2 linked regions of the Hyalangium gracile genome follow. The protein of the gene in region 1 interacts with the protein of each later gene in a pairwise test. Links are inferred from orthologs where the notes say so. Each region holds a gene or a part of one and is shown on either strand. Other genes may lie near its edges.

What was found.
Region 2: the proteins of KY572_RS30505 (region 1) and KY572_RS28605 interact in binary tests that used the Escherichia coli proteins (3 or more experiments, as listed by UniProt). The link is inferred for Hyalangium gracile from one-to-one orthologs.

Annotation. Positions count from the first base shown.
Region 1 is NZ_JAHXBG010000017.1:153,846-157,103, reverse strand. The notes cover bases 59-3,003. They hold KY572_RS30505 (lipid kinase), read left to right. Parts: upstream 59-1,004; coding sequence 1,005-2,003; downstream 2,004-3,003. Other genes in these bases: KY572_RS30500 (MBL fold metallo-hydrolase), read right to left, coding at 2,006-3,003; KY572_RS30510 (HAD family hydrolase), read left to right, coding at 264-980; KY572_RS30515 (hypothetical protein), read left to right, coding at 59-205. Also shown: more of KY572_RS30515, read left to right, coding at 1-58; more of KY572_RS30500, read right to left, coding at 3,004-3,175; heat-inducible transcriptional repressor HrcA, read right to left, coding at 3,229-3,258. UniProt on the Escherichia coli protein: In vitro phosphorylates phosphatidylglycerol but not diacylglycerol; the in vivo substrate is unknown.
Region 2 is NZ_JAHXBG010000015.1:196,986-200,280, forward strand. What follows is about bases 185-3,166. They hold KY572_RS28605 (citrate synthase), read left to right. Parts: upstream 185-1,014; coding sequence 1,015-2,319; downstream 2,320-3,166. Other genes in these bases: KY572_RS28600 (3-phosphoshikimate 1-carboxyvinyltransferase), read left to right, coding at 185-931; KY572_RS28610 (AMP-dependent synthetase/ligase), read right to left, coding at 2,400-3,166. In the rest of the region: more of KY572_RS28600, read left to right, coding at 1-184; more of KY572_RS28610, read right to left, coding at 3,167-3,295.

The sequences.
Region 1 (3,258 bases):
CTTGGAGGAGGAGCACTGCGAGAAGGCGATCGAGCTCTGCGTCCCCAAGCAGCTCTCGCGCTGGGTCAAGGGCGAGAAGGTTGGCGAGACGACGCTGTCCACCGTCGAGCTCAACCCGACGCTGCCCAATGACACCTTCACCCTCGTGGCGCCCGAGGGTTACGAGGTGCAGACGAAGACACTGGTGGACTCCGCGGGGAAATAGCCCTCCGGGTTGCCCGCTGGCCCTTCCGTTCCCACCTTCCTGTCCGGAGGTACGGGGGATGGTGCAGAACGTCATTTTCGACGTGGATGGGACGCTGGTGGACTCGGTGGACGAGCATGCCGAGGCCTGGCGTCGGGCCTTCCTGGAGTTCGGCCGGGATGTGCCCTTCGCGCACGTGCGCAGCCAGATCGGCAAGGGCGCCGATCAGCTCATCCCCGTCTTCTTCAACGACGAGGAGCTGGCCCAGTTCGGCAAGGATCTGGAGGAGTACCGCTCCCAGCTCTTCCTCAAGGACTTCCTGCCGAAGATCCGCCCCTTCCCGAAGGTGCGCGAGCTCTTCCAGCGCCTGCACAAGGAGGGGCGCCGCGTCGCCCTGGCCTCCAGCGCCAGGCAGGAGGAGCTCGAGCACTACATCAAGCTGTGCCGCCTCAAGGGGCTGTTCGAGGAGGCCACCAGCAAGGACGAGGTGGACAAGAGCAAGCCCCACCCGGACATCTTCGCCGCGGCGATGAAGCGGCTGGGCAGCCCGGACGTGAGCGCCACCGTCGTGATTGGAGACACGCCGTATGACGCGCTGGCCGCGGGCAAGCTGAGCCTGCCCACCGTGGGCGTGCTGTGCGGCGGCTTCTCGCCGGAGGATCTGCGCGCGGCCGGCTGCCGGGTGCTGATGAAGGATCCGGCGGAGCTGCTCGCTCGCTTCGAGGAGTCTCCGCGCACCTGGCCCTGGGGAGAGGCGGGCATGCCCGCGGCTCCCGAGGACGAGGAGTCCCGCTAGGCCGCAGGAGGCAGGGTCTCGTTCATGGAGGATCCACTGGAAACAGCGCTCATCGCGCCACCGCGCCGCCGCACCCTCGATGAGGGGCCCGCGATGCTGGTGGTGAACACGAAGTCCCGCTCGGGGAAGGAAGCCTTCCAGCTGGCCCGGGAGGCGCTCGCCGCCCGAGGCGTGCCGCTGCTCGGCAGCCATGCGCTCACCAACCCCGACTGGCTGCCGCGCCTGCTGAACGAAGCCGTGGAGCACGGGGTGCGGCGCATCCTCGTGGGCGGCGGAGACGGCACGGTGAGCGGCGCGGTGTCCCACCTGCTCGGCCGGAACGTGTCCCTGGGCGTGCTGCCCATGGGCACGGGCAACGACTTCGCGCGCTCGCTGGGCATCCCGCCCTCGCTGGAGGCCGCCTGCGACGTCATCGCCCAGGGCTACACGGCGCGCGTGGACGTGGGGCTGGCCAACGGCAAGCCCTTCCTCAACGCGGCCAGCATGGGCCTGGCCACGGCCATCGCCAAGCGGCTGACCAAGCGCATCAAGCAGCGCATCGGCAAGCTCGCCTACCCGGTGGCCGCCGTCTCCCAGCTCTGGGAGCACCAGCCGTTCCGCGTGAGGATGAAGGCGGACTCGCAGTCGCTCGAGCTGGATGCGCTGCAGCTCGTGGTGGGCAACGGGCGCTACCACGGCGCGGGCAACGTCGTGGCTCCGGACGCGGCGCTGGATGATCGCCGGCTGCACGTGTACGCCATCACCGCGCCCTCCGCGGAGTCGGGCCGGGAGGGCACGGGCCTGGGACAGATCGAGGATCTCGCGACGCTGGCGCGCGTGGCCATGTCCCTGCGGCGCGGGGACCACGTGGAGCACCCGGCCGTCACCTACCTGCGGACCTCCCGGCTGTACGTGGAGACGGAGCCCGTCGAGGAGGTGAACGCGGACGGAGAGCTCATCGGCCGCACGCCGATGCTCTTCGAGCTGGTGCCCTCCGCGCTGCGCGTCTACGCCCCGGCGCCGCCAGAGCCCACGACGCACTGAGCCTACGGCTCCACCTGGGTGGAGACGATGGGGTGCTGCGCCGCCGTCTGCCAGGGCACCTCCGGCCACCACCGCTCGACGGCGGGCGGCGCGCTCGGCTCGACGCTCTGCCCGGGCTTGGGGGCGATGATGCTCTGGCCCGCGCTGCTGGCCGCCGCAAGCACGCGCTCGATGGGCTCGGTCCAGCCATGCATGGCGAGGGTGAACAGCCCCCAGTGCACCGGCAGCAGCACCCGGCCCCGGACCATCTGGTGGGCCCGCACCGCCTGCTCGGGACCGATGTGCCAGTCGGGCCAGGCGCGGTGGTACTGGCCCACCTCGATCATCGTCACGTCGAAGGGCCCCAGCTTCTCGCCGATGTCCTTCATCGCCGGGAACAGGCCCGTGTCACCCGAGTAGTACGCCCGGTGCCTGGGGCCGATGAGCGCGTAGCCGGCCCACAGCGTCCCATCCTTGTCCGTCAGGAACCGCCCCGAGGCATGGCGCGCGGGCGTGCAGACGATCTCCAGCCCGCCCACTCGGGTCCGCTCCCACCAGTCCAGCTCGACGATGCGCGCCTCGGGCACGCCCCAGGAGGCCAGGTGCGCGCCAATCCCCAGCGGCACGATGAAGGTGGTGTTCCAGTCCTTCATCGCCGCGATCGTCCCGTGGTCGAGGTGATCATAGTGGTCGTGGGAGATGACGACGGCGTCGATCGACGGCAGCTCCCCCAGCGCGACGAGCGGGGAGTACCAGCGCCGCGGGCCAATCCAGCTCAGGGGCGAGACGCGCTCGCTCCACGCCGGATCCGTGAGGACGCGGTGGCCGTCGATCTCCACCAGCACCGACGAGTGCCCGAACCAGGTGACGCGCAGGCCCGAGCTGGGAGGAGTCCCGAACCGCTGGGCATCGCCGGCCACCGTGGGCATCGGCTCGCGGGGGCTCACGTCGGGGCTGGCATCCTTCAGGGCCACCAGGGAGCCCCACAAGTCATTCATGAGCGGCTGCGGGTTCTCGAAGTGGCCGTCCTTCCACTGCGGTGAGCCCTTCATCCGCGCGCGGCGCTCGCCCTCGGCGCCGCGGCCGAGCGCCGTCCAGGCATCGGCGGCCGTGCCGATGAGGGCGAGGACCAGCAGCACCCCGGTCCACCGGGCCACACGTCCCAGAACGCCGCGCCGCTTCGTGCTCTTCATCCGTGCCTCATGCGTGGCCGCATCCTACACGGACGAGGCGTGTGGGCAGCCCGTCAGCTCTGCTCCAGCACCCGCGAGAGCAC
Region 2 (3,295 bases), on another replicon or contig:
CCACGGCCCGCTCTTCAAGTCCCTCCGCGAGGCCCTGGGCCCCTCGGGGCTCTCGCTCACCGAGGGCTCCCCCTGGCCCGTGGAGATCCGCGCCCCCACCAAGACAGGTGAGCCCGTCTTCCGAGTGCCCGGAGACCAGAGCAGCCAGTACGCCTCCAGCCTCCTCCTGGGCTGCGCGGCCCTCTTCCTGCGCGAGCACCGCCCCTGGAGCGTGGAGATTCAAGGCACGCTGACGAGCGCCGGCTACCTGGAGCTCACCGTCTCGTGGCTGCGGCGCTTCGGCTTCACCGTGGAGGAGAGCGGCTCGCGCTTCACGGTGACGGCCCACCAGGCCTCCAAGAGCGCCCCGCCCATGCCGGGAGACTGGTCCTCGCTGGGCTACCTGCTCCTCATCGCCTGGCGTACCGGCGGCAGCGTGGAGCGGGCCGACCCCTCCAGCGCCCACCCGGACCAGGCCATCCTGCGCCTGGTGCAGCCCGCGGGCCTCACTCCCGTCCCGGGGCCGGACCTGTCCATGCGCATGGAGGGGCAGGCGCGCGACGGGCTGGTGGCCTCCGGCAAGGAGTGCCCGGACCTGCTCCCCACCCTGGCCGCGCTCGCCTGCGTGCTGCCGCGCCCGTCCACCCTGACGGACGTGGGCATCCTCCGCCTCAAGGAGAGTGACCGGCTGGAGGGCATCCGCACCCTGGTGTCCGCCTACGGGGGAACCACCACCCTGGAGGGTGAGACGCTGACCATCACGCCTCCCAAGGCCCCTCCGGCCCACTTCGCCATGGACAGCCGAGGCGACCACCGGCTCGCCATGGTGTCCGCCACCCTCTCCATCCTCTCGGGAGCCCGCCTGACGCTCACCGGACCCGAGTGCGTGGAGAAGAGCTTTCCCGGTTTCTGGAGGCAGGTGGAACGGGTGGGTGTACGCCTATCTGAATGATCCTTCAAGTCGCAGTGTCGGGAGCAGGCAAGGGGTGATCTTTTTTGTTGAAAGCACTTGGGTCCCCGTGAAATCTCCCGCCCATGCCCAAGGACACGCTGACGATCACGGACAACCGGACCGGGAAGACGTACGAAGTCCCGATCGAGAATGGCTGTATTCGCACTCACGCGCTCAGGCAGATCAAGGTCAGTGAGGAAGACTTCGGTCTGATGGGTTACGACCCGGCGTTCCTGAACACCGCCAACTGTCGCAGCGCCATCACGTACATCGACGGCGACAAGGGCATCCTGGAGTACCGCGGCTACCCCATCGAGCAGCTCGCGGAGAAGTCATCCTTCCTCGAGGTGGCCTACCTGCTGCTCAACGGCGAGCTGCCCACCCCGAAGGAGCTCGAGCAGTTCATCCACCTCGTGACGCACCACACGTACGTGCACGAGAACATCAAGACCTTCATGGACGGGTTCCGCTACGACGCGCACCCCATGTCCATGCTGGCCTCCACGGTGGCGGCGCTCTCCGGCTTCTACCCGGACGCCAAGAACACCAAGGACGAGCAGAGCCGCCGCATCCAGATCACCCGGCTCATCGCCAAGATGCCCACCATTGCCGCCTTCTCGTTCCGGCACAGCATGGGCCTGCCCTACATCTACCCGGACAATGATCTGTCCTACGTCGCCAACTTCCTGGCGATGATCCGCCGCATCGGCACGGCCACCTACAAGGTGCACCCGACGCTGGAGCGCGCGCTCGACCTGCTCTTCATCCTCCACGCCGACCACGAGCAGAACTGCTCCACCACCTCGGTGCGCACGGTGGGCTCCTCCGAGGTGGATCCGTACTCGGCGGTGAGCGCGGGCATCGGCGCGCTCTACGGCCCGCTGCACGGCGGCGCCAACGAGGCCGTGCTCCGCATGCTGCGCGAGATCGGCCACGTCTCGAAGATCCCCGACTTCATCAAGGCGGTGAAGAGCGGCGAGGGCGAGAAGAAGCTGATGGGCTTCGGCCACCGCGTCTACAAGTCGTACGACCCGCGCGCCAAGGTCATCAAGCGCGTGGCGGACGAGGTGTTCGACGTGACGGGCAAGAACCCGCTGCTGGACATCGCCGTGGAGCTCGAGCGCATCGCCCTGCAGGACGAGTACTTCGTCAAGCGCAAGCTCTACCCGAACGTGGACTTCTACTCGGGCCTCATCTACGAGGCGATGGGCTTCCCGGTGGAGATGTTCCCCGTCCTCTTCGCCATCCCGCGCACGGTCGGCTGGTGCGCCCAGTGGGAGGAGATGGTGAAGGATCCGGAGCAGAAGATCGCCCGGCCGCGCCAGGTCTACACGGGCTCCAAGCGCCGCGACTACGTCTCCATGGACAAGCGCACCGCCACCAAGTAGTGCCGGCGCGCCAGGCCACGGCCTGAGGCACGAGAGGGGCGAGGGACTTCGGTCCCCCGCCCCTTTTGCTTTCAGGGCCCTCAGCCCGCCTGGGCCTCGGAGGAAGCGCTCTCCGCGTACAGGGACTCGATGTCGGCGGCGTACTTCTTCTCCACGATGCCGCGGCGGACCTTCAGGCTGGGCGTCATCTCCCCCGCGTCGATGGAGAAGTCCTTCGGGAGGATCTTGAAGCGCTTGATCGTCTCGAAGCGGGCCAGCTTCGGGTTGACGTCCCGCTCGATGGCCTGCTCCAGGTACTGGTGCAGCCGCGGCTCGTTGGCCAGCGCGGCCGGCTCCGTGGGCCAGCCCTTCTCCCGGGCCAGCGCCTGCGCGGCCTCCGCGTCCAGCGTCAGCAGCGCCACCAGGTAGTTGCGCCGATCACCAATCACCACGGCCTGGCTCACCGGCGGCACGGCCTTGAGCAGCGTCTCGATGTTGCCGGGCGCCGACTTCTTCCCGCCGGAGGTGACGATGATCTCCTTCTTGCGGCCGGTGATGTGGGCATAGCCCTCGCCGTCCAGCATGCCCACGTCCCCGGTGTGCAGCCACCCATCCTCCAGCAGCTCCGCGGTGGCGTTGGCGTCCTTGTAGTAGCCGTGGCACACGTTGCCGCCGCGCACGAGGATCTCCCCATCCTCGGCGATGCGGACCTCCACGCCCACCATGGGCCGCCCCACGCTGCCCAGCTTGGTGGCCTCCACGGTGTTGATCGTCGCGGGGCCCGTCAGCTCGGACATGCCCCACACCTCGCGGATGACGATGTCGATGGAGGCGAAGAAGTCCAGCACGTCCCGCCCGATGGGCGCCGCGCCCACGGAGAAGTACTCCACCTTGTCGAAGCCGATGCGCTGGTGCAGCGGCGCGAACACCAGGCGCTGGGCCAGCCGGTACTGCGCCTCCAGCGCCAGGGGCACCTTCTCGTGGCGCAGCGCCAGCG